2 linked regions of the Pelagibaculum spongiae genome follow. The protein of the gene in region 1 interacts with the protein of each later gene in a pairwise test. Links are inferred from orthologs where the notes say so. Each region holds a gene or a part of one and is shown on either strand. Other genes may lie near its edges.

Region 1 (6,907 bases):
GCCACCAGCAGACTTTATTGTTATTGGTTACGACTATTGATCAGCTCATATAAATAAAGCTATCTAGGTAGTGATTTCTAAATTGCATCTGAGTTATAGCTATAAAGCTGACATTTTGCTGTGGTGGTTCATGTCTCTTGTCAGGTTGTAAAAAACTCCTGAACTGAATAAACAGACTCGCAAAAGCGAGCTAAAAAAATAACGAGAAAGGAGCAGAAAGTGGAAAAACTCTGGCTCAAATCCTACCCAGAAGGTGTTCCTGAGGAGATAGACCTCGGCCAGCATCGAACGCTTGTCGATGTGTTCCTTCAAAGTACCCGAGATCACGCCGATCAAGGTGCCTTCACTAATATTGGTCAAACAATGACCTATGGTGAGCTGGAGCAAAAAACAGCTGATTTCGCTGCGTTTTTACAGCATGGTCTTGGTTTGGGTAAGGGTGATCGCGTAGCGATTATGATGCCAAACCTACTTCAGTACCCGGTGGCATTATTCGGTATTTTGCGTGCGGGCATGGTGGTGGTGAATGTAAATCCGCTTTATACCGCTCGAGAGTTAAAACATCAGTTGCGTGACTCTGGCGCTGAAACAATCATTATTATTGAAAACTTTTGCCACACTTTGCAGAAGGTTATCGAAGACACGCCAATTCGTAATGTCGTTACGACACAATTGGGTGATTTACTGGATTTCCCTAAATCAGTCCTGATCAATTCTGTGGTTAAGTATGTAAAACGAATGGTGCCAGCTTTTGATTTGCCAGGCAGAATTCGTTTTAAAGATGCGCTTAATCGCGGCAAGAGTATGGTATTTAAGCCGGTGGATATTGAGCCGGATGATATCGCTTTCTTACAGTATACCGGTGGCACAACAGGGGTAGCTAAGGGTGCGGTATTAGCTCACTGTAATATTTTGGCTAATGTGACCCAGGCTCGGCACTGGATCGGCCCGTATTTAAGCGAGCTAAGCGATGGGCAAATTGTCATCGTAACGCCTTTGCCGCTTTATCATATCTTCGCACTGACCGCGAATTGCCTGACCATGATGATGCTGGGTGGTCGTAATATTTTAATCACTAATCCACGTGATATTGGCACCTTCATTAAGGCTATTAAAAATAGCGGCATGACGGCAATTACTGGAGTGAATACCCTATTTAATGGTTTGTTGCACCATCCAGATTTTAAAGATGTCGACTTTAGTAAATTGAAACTGACATTGTCTGGCGGTATGGCAGCACAGCGTTCAGTGGCAGAGAAATGGCAGCAGGTTACCGGCACTACTTTGCTGGAAGCTTATGGCCTGACCGAAACTTGCCCGGCTGTTACCATTAATCCATTAGATAAAGAAGCTTATGACGGCACAATTGGTTTGCCGTTACCTTCGACCGAAATTAGTATTCGAGATGATGATTTCAACGAAGTACCGCAAGGTGAGCCAGGCGAGCTTTGTGTTCGTGGTCCTCAGGTAATGAAAGGTTACTGGAATCGCCCAGAAGCAACAGCTGAAACCATCACGCCAGATGGCTGGTTATTAACCGGTGATGTAGCGGCAATGGATGAAAAAGGATTTTTCAGAATTGTTGACCGTAAAAAAGACATGATTTTAGTTTCTGGTTTTAATGTTTATCCGAATGAGATTGAAGATGTGGTTGCAATGCATCCTTCAGTATTGGAAGTTGCCGCAATAGGTGTTCCAGACGCGCGTTCGGGTGAATCAGTTAAGTTGTTTATTGCTCGCAAGCCAGGTGAGTCAGTTACCGAAAAAGAAATCATTGCATTCTGTAAAGAAAATCTGACTGGCTATAAAGTGCCGAGACATGTCGAATTCCGCGAAGAATTACCTAAAACTAATGTGGGTAAGATTATTCGCCGTGAATTGCGAGATGAAGATAAGGCTGCCTAACGTTACAGCCGATTGATTTAGAGCACAAAAAAGCCCCGAAATTAATTTTTTGGGGCTTTTTAGTGTCTATTAAAGCTAAGAACCAGCCGGCTGATCTGGCAGTGTGACATTCACTTCCAATACCGAATAATTACCGGTTTTATCTACTTCAATTTTCACCATTTCATCATCAACCGCAACATATTTGCGAATGACTTCGATGATCTCTTTTTCTAATTGAGGGATGAAATCTGGTCGTTGGGCTCGGGTATTTCTTTGGTGGGCCACGATAATCTGCAGTCGCTCTTTAGCAACTGAAGCCGTTTTTTTTGGGCTAGACGATCGAAAATAATCCATAAAGCTCATTATTTACCTCCGAACAACCGGCTTAAAAAGCCCTGTTTTTCTTCCTTGAGGAAACGAAAGGGTAGTTCTGATCCAAGGAAGCGTTCAACGGTATCGTCGTATGCCTGCCCTGCATCGCTCGCATCATCAAGAATCACTGGCTGGCCAGAGTTAGACGCTTTAAGTACAGCAAGTGATTCAGGAACTACTCCTAAAAGTGGAATAGACAAAATTTCTTCAATATCTTCTACTGAAAGCATTTCGCCAGTAGCCACGCGCTGTGGCATATAGCGTGTAATCAGCAAATGTTCCTTCACTGGCTCGGCACCTTGCTCAGCTCGGCGAGACTTGCTCTGTAAAATACCCAAAATACGGTCTGAATCGCGAACAGAAGATATTTCAGGGTTAGTGACAACAATGGCTATGTCAGCAAAATAAAGCGCCATAAGTGCGCCTCGTTCAATGCCAGCCGGGGAGTCACAAACTACAAATTCAAAGTCCATTTTGGAAAGGTCGTCTAGGACTTGCTCAACACCTTCGCGGGTGAGTGCATCTTTGTCGCGAGTTTGCGAAGCCGGCAATACAAACAAATTATCAGTATGTTTGTCTTTGATCATTGCCTGATGAAGGTTTGCTTCACCTTTGATTACATTAACGAAGTCGTAAACGACCCGACGTTCGCATCCCATTACCAGATCCAAGTTTCTGAGTCCGATATCAAAGTCAATTACAGCGGTTTTATGCCCTTTGCGCGCTAATCCGGTTGCAATTGCGGCGCTGGTCGTAGTTTTACCTACGCCCCCCTTGCCTGAAGTCACCACAACGATCTTGGTCACAGAGTCACCCCTTGGTGTGATATTAGGATGTGAGAAATGTCACGAATTTGGTTTGCCGCTATGGTAACTAAAGTGTGCGCATCTGCAAACGATCTTCGGCAAGCCTTATTTCAACGGTTTTGTTTTCTGTCTCAGGAAAGTCTTCGCTGACTTGAAAACATCCTGCAATAGAAACCAGTTCAGCTTTCAATTGTTGGCAATATATTCTTGCCGAACGATTGCCTTTGGCACCAGCTAAAGCTCGGCCGCGCAAAGCACCATAGATATGGATATTGCCATCAGCGATCACTTCAGCGCCAGCACCCACCGGTGCGCAGATGATCAGATCGCCGGGGAAGTAGATTTGTTGGCCACTTCGCACCGGCTGTTCAATGTATTTGACGCTCGGTTGACTCTGTTTCTGGTTGGTGCTCTGGCTGGCTGTTAGTATGGCCAGTCCGCATTGGCTGGCATCGGCTTTTTGTTGCTCGGAAGCATTGTGAATTGCGACCGGCACCATGCCAGATTCGGTGAGTAACTGTTTGAGTTTATTGAAATCAGGTGCTTCATCAATCGACTGAAGATCCAGCACAGCTGGGGTATAATTGAAAAAGCCAGGCGCCATTGCGCGCTTTTGTTCGAGAATACGCGCAAGTTGCGGGTAATCGAGGCTATTCAGTTTGACAACACTCAGCGGAAAGACGCTGGCTTTCAGATCAAGTTCCATGGCATTTTGGCAGACAGTCCGGTCATGGTTTTGGGTTATAACGGTTTCAGCCACACATCACAAGAACCGGGGACAATTCATAGATGAATCAGTCAGCAGTAAAAGCATGTGCCATTTATCGCAGTAGCAAGAAACAGGAAATGTATCTCTATGTCGAGCAGGAGGATGATTTCTCCCGCGTTCCTGAGGCGCTGTTAAAACTGTTTGGTACGCCAACGCACGTGATGAATTTACAGCTAACGCCTGAGCGTAAGCTGGCGCGAGTACCTGTAGAAAAGGTCATCGGTAATTTGCAGGCGAATGGATATTACCTGCAGCAGCCTCCGCAGGGGCTGAACCCTATTCAGATTCAAGGAGGAGATAATTTATATGGCTGATTTGCAAGTTCGCTGGGCAAAAGCTGCTGATTTGGATTCAATCTTTAGCATGATTCATGACATGGCTGCATATGAAGGCCTAGAGCATGAATTGAGCATTGATTGCGCGCGCTTGCGTGCTGCTTTGTTTGGCCCTTGGCCAACGGCCGAAGTGATTGTCGGTGAGTTAGATGGTGTAGTCGTTAGCTACGCCATTTTTTATCAAACCTTTAAAACCTACGCTTGCTTGCCAGGTATTTATATGGACAACATTTATGTTGCGCAGGAAGCTCGTGGTGCAGGCGTGGGTTATAAAATGCTGTGTAATTTAGCTGCAATTGCTAAATCTCGAGGCTACTTTCGAGTGGAGTGGGCGGTTAGAAATGCCAATGCTGAAGCCTTGAGAGCTTACGATGCTTATGGCGCCGAGCGGATTGAAGGTCAAACTAAATATCGGCTTCAGGGCCGAGTATTTGATGACATGACCCAGAAGTTTGAAGATTGGCCGCAACAACAAAAGTGTAATTTCGGCAAATGAACGGAGTGTTAAATCGTTGAGAGAGAAGTTCTGGCAGCTGCCATTAGAAAGTTTGGATGATGCAGAGTGGGAAGCATTGTGTGACCGCTGTGGATTGTGCTGTCTACATAAATTAGAAGATGAAGACCAAGGTGATATTTACTACACCACGATTCATTGTTCGCGGTTAGATAAAAAATCGGGCTGCTGTACCAATTACGGTGATCGCCAGAACTTTCGCGCTGACTGTTTGAAAATCACCCCAAAATTATTGCAAGAACATCTCACTTGGATGCCGCCATCCTGTACTTATCGTCGGTTACAAGAAGGTAAAGGTTTGCCGCAATGGCACCCGCTGCTTACTAAAGATGCTGAAACAACGCATATCGATGGTATTTCAGTGAGGATGTTGCCGTTGGTTGAAGATTGCGACCCGGATGATTGGGAAAGTTATATTATTGATCTGCCAGATGGTGATTAGGTTTTGCTATTAAATGACGTCAGCTTCGGCTGGCGTTTTTTTTGGCTAGACTTCGCTTACTTAGAAAAACAAGGATTGTTATGGCGGATTATGTTGAATCTCCTCAAACTGCTTTGCAAATGCTTGCTGAGCTAGCTGGATCTAACAAGTGGCCATTTGTTGGGTATGTTCAGCAAGCGCTTGAGAAAAAAATTCAGTCAGGCGAAACAGTAAGTATCGATTTATCATTTGGGTTATGTGCTCAATTTATCGCTCATAACTGTAATTTTGCACGATTTAAAATCGCCTCAAATCCTGGAGAGCAATCCAAGAGTTTTTTTACTAAGGGGCATCAGTATCAAAAATTAGTTGATAAGGCGGGTATGACTATATTTTCCGGAAAAATGGGTGAGTTTTCTGGAGCCTGTGTAGCAAGCCTGCCAAGTCTCAGTGTTATTGATAAGGCTCTTGTAGATGGTGTTCCAGTTATTGTTCACTTAATGGGTCGGTATTTTGCTTACGTGCTAAGTAATACACACTTGTGCTTTTTTGATCCAAATGCTGGTTGCATTCAAGTTGATGTGCCAAATAGTAGTTCAGTGAAAAGTACTATTGAAATTATTTCTCGTCAATATGTCCGTAAGTATTACCAGATAAAATCAGGAGTTAGTGTTGATTACTTGCTTCTTAAATCAACAGCTCACCCAATCTATTTTTTAATGAAAATGCAGGGTGATTGGGGTGATGATGAATAAAAATTCTAGATTATTTAAATAGCTCAGCATTTTTATTGCCGATTCAAATCAGGCAGCAGATTTCTTGCTAATTTTGAGCGCGAACCATGTCTTCGTAATCTGAATCGCCAGCGATGATTGTAAATGTACCTTGCTTAAATGCTGTCATGGGGCTGAAGGTTGTCGCAGGAGCATTCACAGTCACCACTACCAAAGGTGCTGAACAAGACATATCGATGGCGTTTCAGCGGGAATGTAGTGTTGCCGCTAGTTGAAGGTTGCGGCTCCGATTGTGATCAAACGCTCAAATAAATTTAATAAATCAAGCAGTAAATCTTCACTCCAATTTACTGGCTGTATTTATCATTAAAAAAATATAAGCCAACAATTTATTCGATTAGTTTGTGAGCATATCTCTATCTGTTTTTTAAATTATCTACTTTACTAGAAGAAAATTTAAGGATGTTTTGTTCATGGACACTTCGAGTGCAGGTAGCAATAATGTTGCTCCATCCGCTTCGCCAGCTAGCTACCAGCAAGTCTTGAAACATTTGATCGAGACCGGCTATAAATATGGTTGGACTGGCTGTACTTTTGCAAGCAACACTCTCGTTCCTAAAGTTACTCTTTCGAGTGGCAGTTTCGCCTATAACCCGACGCTTGATGCCTTGGCTTATTCTTATGGGTTGTGTAGTGCTTTTCTTGCAGCGGAGTGCGATCTTAGGATATTTACTGGCAATTTTTTTATAGAAAAATACGAACAAGATCTTAGTGAAAGCAAGCTGCATATTAAGATAAATAAAATGCAGAAAAACTACCAAGAAAACAAAAGTTTCCGTGTAATTAGAAATTTAGAGGGTGACCATATCATATCATATAGAAGCCACTGTAGTACATCGTTTGAATCGACAGTGCCGCTGAATCCAAATAAAGCTTTTTCAGCAGTGATGCTAAAAATCCCTATTGCTTCGCAAAATTTTAAATTTGTGTTGTTTGCTATCGATGATAAAAAAATTTGTTTTTTTGACCCCGTAGCAGGAATGGCTGTGGCGCCAATTGATCAGGCTAG
Region 2 (6,677 bases), on another replicon or contig:
GGGTGGCTTTACCTACATAGAGAACAATCATTGGTAGGCTGTGCTTAGCAGTACACATAAGCTATCGAACAGCGCAAAGGTCATAAGCCTTAAAATTATTGACAAACAACATGCCGCTGGCTATTGAATACAGTTAATCGCGATCAACTATTTTACTCATGCCTCTAAAAAAACAAACACCTGAAGCACTACGTAAATCTGCTGAAAGAATGTTGAAAGATTCAAAAACCCAATTAACAGATACATTCAATCAGCATGATTTTATTAACAACCTACCTAGTTCATCTGAGTATAAAGAATTAAAGAATCACAAAGGAGTTTGCTTTGCATTATCAATTCTTTGGGTGAAAAAATTACATAACCTACCAGCACTTAAGCGCTTTATTTTAGATCCAAATAACGCAAAAAAGCTAATTAAATACAACCAAATTCTTAATGTTTTTTTTAATGATTTTGAACAAAAAAAGGGTATGGAAGGTACAATTCCAAGCTTTAAGCTTATTATCAAAACAATATCACGCGTAGAGATCTTTGGTGTACCTTTTACACAAAGAGCAGAAGTGGAATCTGAAAATGGAATGCATACTAAAATTTTCTATCTTTTTTATGCTATGTCTGCTCCAGGAGACTATTTATTAACATTGCGGTTTGGAAAAGACAAGAGCAACGTCGATCAGGGACATACTATCAACATAATAACCACTCAAAATCGAATGATATTGTTTGATCCTAACTACGGTGAAATCGCATTTGAAAATTTGAACCCCAGCTACGCAGCTTGTTTTTTTGCAACGCATTATTTTCACTTTGGAAACAAATATTTTTATATTTCAAGCTTTAAAATTATAAATCTTGAAAACAATAGGTTGAATCATACAGCTTCAGGTTCTGTAATAGAAACAGAAGTATGAAACATTAAGGATCATTTAAGATAAATAAATTAAGTTTAAGCTATAAAATCCCATAATTCTGTCAGCCCTTCCCCCGACGTTGCACTCACCTGAAACACTTTACTTGCACCAGCCTGAACTAGCGTATCAATCGAGTATTGAGGGTTGGCATTTTCCATATCGCACTTGGTGACGATGCCAATAATTTCCCGATCGCCAAACATTGAGGCAAACCCTGGAGGAAAATGCGTGTCATCACGCGATGCATCATGCACCAGGCAAATAACTTGATAATCCATTCCGGCAGTCATCAGCGCACTATAAAAACGTGGGTTTTCCAGATATTCACCGGGGGTGTCGAGCACTTCTTTCAAATAATCCATCGCCTGGGTTTTTCTATATTGCAGCGGTTGATTATGCATTGCTTGAATTAAGGTAGTTTTACCTGCCGATGTTGCGCCAATTAACATAAATTTTTTCATAGTACTTTTCACTTCGCATTTTTATGTATCATTTATATCTAGCAGATATAAGTTGGCCCACAGCATTTGCCATGGGCCAACTTAAAACTAACAACTTAAAGTTCGCTTGAAACCGATTCACTAATGCTTAAGATCGCGTCAGTTTACTCGGCGCAAAACCCATGCTCACTAATAATTCGAGCACCGCGGTTAAGCCTTCTTCAACACTCGATACATCACCAGATACAACCAGGCAGCCGGTAAATCTATCTAAAAAACCAACATTAACACCGGCCGCTTTGGTTGCAACATCTGCTGCAATAATCGAGGCTTCAGCTGGGGTAATTGTCATAATACCAATCGCATTAATATCATCACCATTTAAACCTAGCTTGGTATAAATATCTTTTTGCGGATGAGCAATCAGGTGCGCTAAAGTCACCTGTTTTCCAGGAACATATTCCTGTATCACTCGTTGCTTTTCTTGGTCCATTAAAACTCCGCATATTGCGCGTGTTGAATTACTTGCAGGTTGCTTCCCAGTTTGCTGGGTAAACTACATACATAAAGCGGGAGAAACCTGGTGAGCTGAACTGAATGTTTGAGCCTTTAGGAATCAGAATAATATCACCCGCATGGCCAATTACTTTACGGCCATCGATGATGATTTCCAAAGTACCTTCGATGATGTAATCAACTTCGTCGTAGTTCAAGGTCCAATCGAATGCACTTTCTTTCATTTCCATGATGCCAGCGCCAAGACGTGGGCTTTCATCCAGATCAAACAGATCGATCAGATATACATGGTCACCTGGCTTGCCTGTATCGAACTTTTGAGGGCGAACACTCTTACCACGAACGACTGAAACACCGCTTGGATCAACATGCTTGTCGAAATTACAGGCTGGCTTAGCGGCTGTTTTGCCAAGCTGCTCTGCTACAACCTTACGGATAACCTGTTCAAGTAGTTCAGGAGTCATTTCTGCCATGATGGTTACTCTCAATTTTGATCCAGACTTTTCTTTATGACCAAACAGTCAATTAGACAGTTTTGGTAGCAAGCTACCCTGCTTAATATCATCAGGCCCGAGTATTTCTGGACAAGGAAAATTATAATTTGCCGACAATTCAACTATTAAACATTGCAGTTACGGCAAAAGATGAATATCGACTATCTATTTAATCTTTTTCATTACTTCAGCGGTTAGCTGAGAAATGTGCTCTGATTTTTCAACACCAAAAGATTCACGTAGAATTCTCTTTATGTCGGATTTAATTTCCCCAGGGCATGGCTTATTCTCGACAAGCTTTTGCTCGACTGGTTTTTTCTGACCTGATTTTGCCGGTCTTGCATCAGAGCTTCGATTTAAATCTGATTCCCAGATAATTTTTAGGCCGGCTTTAGATGCGGCATCTCTTGCAGAAGGTGCAACCATAGCGCCCTTGGGGACAACTAAAGCGCCATCACGCAAGTATTCCTGGCAATTTCTATCGTTAATCAGAAGCTTACCCACTTAAATCTCTCCCAAGCAGCCTCAAAATATTGGCCGAATTATTGAACTTCGACATCATCAATGATGCCAATAATGCAGGCATCTATAGGCGCTTCATTTGGAAGTAAAGCTTTGCGTGCTGCGCCACCGCGAGCAATCAAAACAGTTTCACCGATACCTGCGCCAATAATATCGGCACAAACCATTGAACTGGATGAAACATCTTTTCCATGTTCAATAATTTCCACCACCATCAGTTTCTGACCACGCAAACCGTCGTGCTTGCGCGTTGCCCAGACATTGCCGGTTACCTTGCCAATTAACACTGATGCCTCTCCGAAATCATTTGCCGCAGACGCGGCCGAAAGTAAAACTAAATTATGCTTACGCTAATACTTTGCATTCTGCAGCATGTTGATATCTGTCATGACAACTTCTTGCTAACCTGTCGTTGAATCAAGATTTGATTGGTTTTACTTAAATCGGCGATGACCTTCAGTCGTCTTTGCTTGCTCACAGATCAAAATTCCCGCTTTACTGAACAAATACTCAGTGATCATGGATTATCATTGCACTATAAGTTGGTCTTAATATGTAGGTTCGGACTATTTGGACCTAACCAAATTTTATTGGAATGCCACTTCTATCTTTTGTGGCGAAAACAGAATAAATCATCAATTTCTGGAGCAATGTTTACATGTGGGATCTGCTGACCTCGGTTGCACTTCAGGTCGCTTTAGCGCTGATTCTTGATCGGGCATTTGGTGAACCATCACACCACCATCCGCTGGTTTTATTTGGCAAGTTAGCCAATCACCTTGAACGCTGGTTTCATCCCGGCGAAGCCGCTATGCCAAGCGCACAGAAAAAACAGGGGGTGATTGCACTGGTTTGTGCTGTGGCATTCCCAGTCATTATTGCCTTGTTATTAAGTAAGTTACCGCTGGTTGGCTGGTGGGTTGGCGTAATACTGTTATGGCTGGCAATTGGCGGCAATAGTCTGGCGCACCATGCCCGGCAAGTATCGACCGCACTGCATTATCAGAATTTACCGGCAGCGCGGGATAAAACCCAAATGATTGTTAGCCGTAATTGCGCCACGTTGGATGAAAACGGTGTAGTAAAAGCCACCACAGAATCGGTTCTAGAAAATGGCAGCGATGCTATTTTTGGCGCTATTTTTTGGTTTGTAATTGCTGGTGCGCCCGGGGTTGTGCTCTATCGGTTAGCCAACACATTAGATGCAATGTGGGGTTATCGAAATGATCGCTTTATTTGGTTTGGCTGGGCGGCTGCTCGCTTCGACGACCTAATCAATTATATTCCGGCGCGCTTAACTGCTTATACCTATGCAATTCAAGGCGAATGGAAAACTGCCCGCCAATGCTGGCAGCGCCAAGCACCTCAGTGGGATAGCCCAAATGCCGGTGTGGTAATGGCAGCCGGTGCTGGTGCATTGGAAATTCAGTTAGGTGGCCCTGCGGTTTATCATGGTGAAGTTCACCAACGGCCAGAATTAGGTTGTGGAAAGACTGCACAAGCTGAAGATATTGAACGTGCAATTGCCTTAATAGAAAAAGGGCCGTGGATCTGGGTGAGTAGTTTATTTGTGCTCACTCTGATGTTTAGCTGATTATATCTATTCAGCCTTCTATTCCCTACGACTCTATTTCCTACGGCCTTATGATAAATAAACAAAAAAACCTACAACATGGCGGTGGATTAATCGCCGCCGCTGAAAAATTTCAGATTCCGGTGACTGACTGGCTAGATTTATCCACTGGCGTTAATCCCGATTGCTACCCGGCTCAAAATATTTCATTTGAAGCTTGGAACCGCTTACCCCAAACAAATGATGGGCTAGAACAAGCTGCAGCTAATTATTATCAGTGCCAACATTTATTGCCGGTAGCCGGTAGTCAGGCTGCGATTATGGCGCTGCCACAACTTAGGTTGGCCAATATTAATCTGACGGTAAATTTATCATCGCCCCATGGCTTTGATTCACAAGGGCAAATAAAAATATTACTCCCTGAACTGGGTTATAAAGAACATTTTAAAGCTTGGTTTAATGCTGGATTTTCTATCGAGCTTTATCAGCAAACACCCACGCAACAGCAAATTGATGCCGCTGACGTGTTGTTGGTAATTAACCCCAATAACCCTGCTGGCTGGTGTTATTCAACCGAACAACTTATGGAATGGCACCAACAGCTAGCACAAAAAGGCGGCTGGTTGATTGTCGATGAAGCTTTTATCGACACCGCGCCAGATCAGAGCATTGCTGCACAAACCGGCCAACAAGGTTTGATCGTTTTACGCTCGCTGGGAAAATTCTTTGGCTTGGCCGGCGCCCGAGTTGGCTTTGTACTCGGTTGCCCTGGTTTATTAACTGCATTAGAAAGTTACCTTGGCCCATGGAGCATTAGCGGGCCAGCACGAGAAGTCGCCACACAAGCGTTATCTGACCAAAACTGGCAGCAACAAAACCGGCAAAAGCTCATCGCATTAGGCGAACAGTTGCAGCAATTACTGCAACAATATTTCAGCTGCGAAATTCACGGCCCGGATTTATTCAAAACCGTGGTGATTAATAATGCATCTGAGCTGCATTTAGCACTCTGCCAGCAAGGCATTCTTACTCGTTTAACCGACGAACAACATGCACTACGTTTTGGCTTACCGGCAAATATTGAACAATTCGACCGGCTGGCGAATGCGCTAAATCGGTTAGATATCTAACAGCACTTAAAACATATATTTTAAATACAGCTACAACATCATTCACAGCATCATTCACAGCATCATTCGATAGCAATAATTACTGGCTATTTTTAGTGATCAAAGTCTGAAAAAGCTAAAACTTTAAATTGGTTTGACCATCTCGATTGATACCTATCAGTAAGTCATCTTTATGCTTCGGTATGCTTAGATCATCGTAAAGATCGTCTAATTACTTACCTCCAGGAGCAGTGTTTTGGCAAGGCAACTTATCACTCAGGATCATGTGGAAAAGCTTGCAAGTGGAACGACTTTAAATATCGGTCCGGGCCAGATTTTAACCCCTGGTGCTCGCGATGCAGCCTCTGCAAAAAAAATCCATCTAGCATTTGGTGAGCACGAAGAACCTCTGCAAAAAAGCAGTAAAGAGAAATCGCCACATATTGGTTACCACAGCGAGGCAGCAGAAAATGCTGGCCCTGATTTTTATATGCCACCACTTAACTTGCAAGGCCGTGGCTGCCTAAAACGCTTGGGTACCAAACTCAAGGAAATGGGTTTTAAAAAGGCGCTGTTGGTTACCGATAAAGTACTTCGCACTACCGGCTTGGTTGATAAAGTCACGGGCATGCTGGAATACGGTTATGGGATTGACACCATTATCTATGATGGCACCCAGCCGAACCCGACCACTACCAATGTTTATGACGGCGTTAAGTTACTGCAAAAACATGAATGTGACTTAGTCATTTCATTAGGTGGCGGCTCACCGCATGACTGCGCCAAAGCGATTGCATTAATTGCAACTAACGGTGGTCGTGTTTGCAACTTTGAAGGTATGGATAAGGTTCGCAAAGCAGCAATGCCACTGGCGGCAATTAACACTACTGCTGGCACTGCATCAGAAATGACGCGCTTTTGTATCATCACCAACCCAAAGAACCATGTAAAAATGGCTTTGGTTGATCATCATGTCACACCGATGATTTCGGTAAATGACCCTGAATTAATGACCGGCATGCCAAAAGGTTTAACCGCCGCTACCGGCATGGATGCATTAACTCATGCCATGGAAGCTTATGTTTCTACCCAGGCAACCCCGATTACCGATG

Evidence for each region.
Region 2: the proteins of minC (region 1) and DC094_RS15105 interact in binary tests that used the Escherichia coli proteins (3 or more experiments, as listed by UniProt). The link is inferred for Pelagibaculum spongiae from one-to-one orthologs.

The regions. Positions count from the first base shown.
Region 1 is NZ_QDDL01000011.1:90,602-97,508, reverse strand. Bases 1,953-4,949 are described here. They hold minC (septum site-determining protein MinC), read right to left. Parts: upstream 3,772-4,949; coding sequence 3,133-3,771; downstream 1,953-3,132. Other genes in these bases: DC094_RS19035 (YcgN family cysteine cluster protein), read left to right, coding at 4,682-4,949; DC094_RS19040 (GNAT family N-acetyltransferase), read left to right, coding at 4,141-4,665; DC094_RS19045 (YcgL domain-containing protein), read left to right, coding at 3,855-4,148; minD (septum site-determining protein MinD), read right to left, coding at 2,250-3,065; minE (cell division topological specificity factor MinE), read right to left, coding at 1,981-2,250. Outside these bases: DC094_RS19065 (AMP-binding protein), read left to right, coding at 220-1,905; more of DC094_RS19035, read left to right, coding at 4,950-5,125; DC094_RS19030 (hypothetical protein), read left to right, coding at 5,167-5,859; DC094_RS19025 (hypothetical protein), read left to right, coding at 6,312-6,907. UniProt on the Escherichia coli protein: Cell division inhibitor that blocks the formation of polar Z ring septums. Rapidly oscillates between the poles of the cell to destabilize FtsZ filaments that have formed before they mature into polar Z rings. Prevents FtsZ polymerization.
Region 2 is NZ_QDDL01000006.1:208,438-215,114, reverse strand. What follows is about bases 1,538-4,304. They hold DC094_RS15105 (EutN/CcmL family microcompartment protein), read right to left. Parts: upstream 3,171-4,304; coding sequence 2,904-3,170; downstream 1,538-2,903. Other genes in these bases: cbiB (adenosylcobinamide-phosphate synthase CbiB), read left to right, coding at 3,542-4,304; DC094_RS15110 (hypothetical protein), read right to left, coding at 2,527-2,865; DC094_RS15115 (EutQ-related cupin domain-containing protein), read right to left, coding at 1,873-2,340; DC094_RS15120 (BMC domain-containing protein), read right to left, coding at 1,538-1,844. In the rest of the region: DC094_RS15135 (EutP/PduV family microcompartment system protein), read right to left, coding at 1-31; DC094_RS15130 (YopT-type cysteine protease domain-containing protein), read left to right, coding at 159-911; DC094_RS15125 (EutP/PduV family microcompartment system protein), read right to left, coding at 947-1,372; more of DC094_RS15120, read right to left, coding at 1,500-1,537; more of cbiB, read left to right, coding at 4,305-4,477; threonine-phosphate decarboxylase CobD, read left to right, coding at 4,528-5,586; DC094_RS15090 (iron-containing alcohol dehydrogenase), read left to right, coding at 5,822-6,677. UniProt on the Escherichia coli protein: Probably forms vertices in the bacterial microcompartment (BMC) dedicated to ethanolamine degradation. It may be involved in transporting positively charged molecules into and out of the BMC.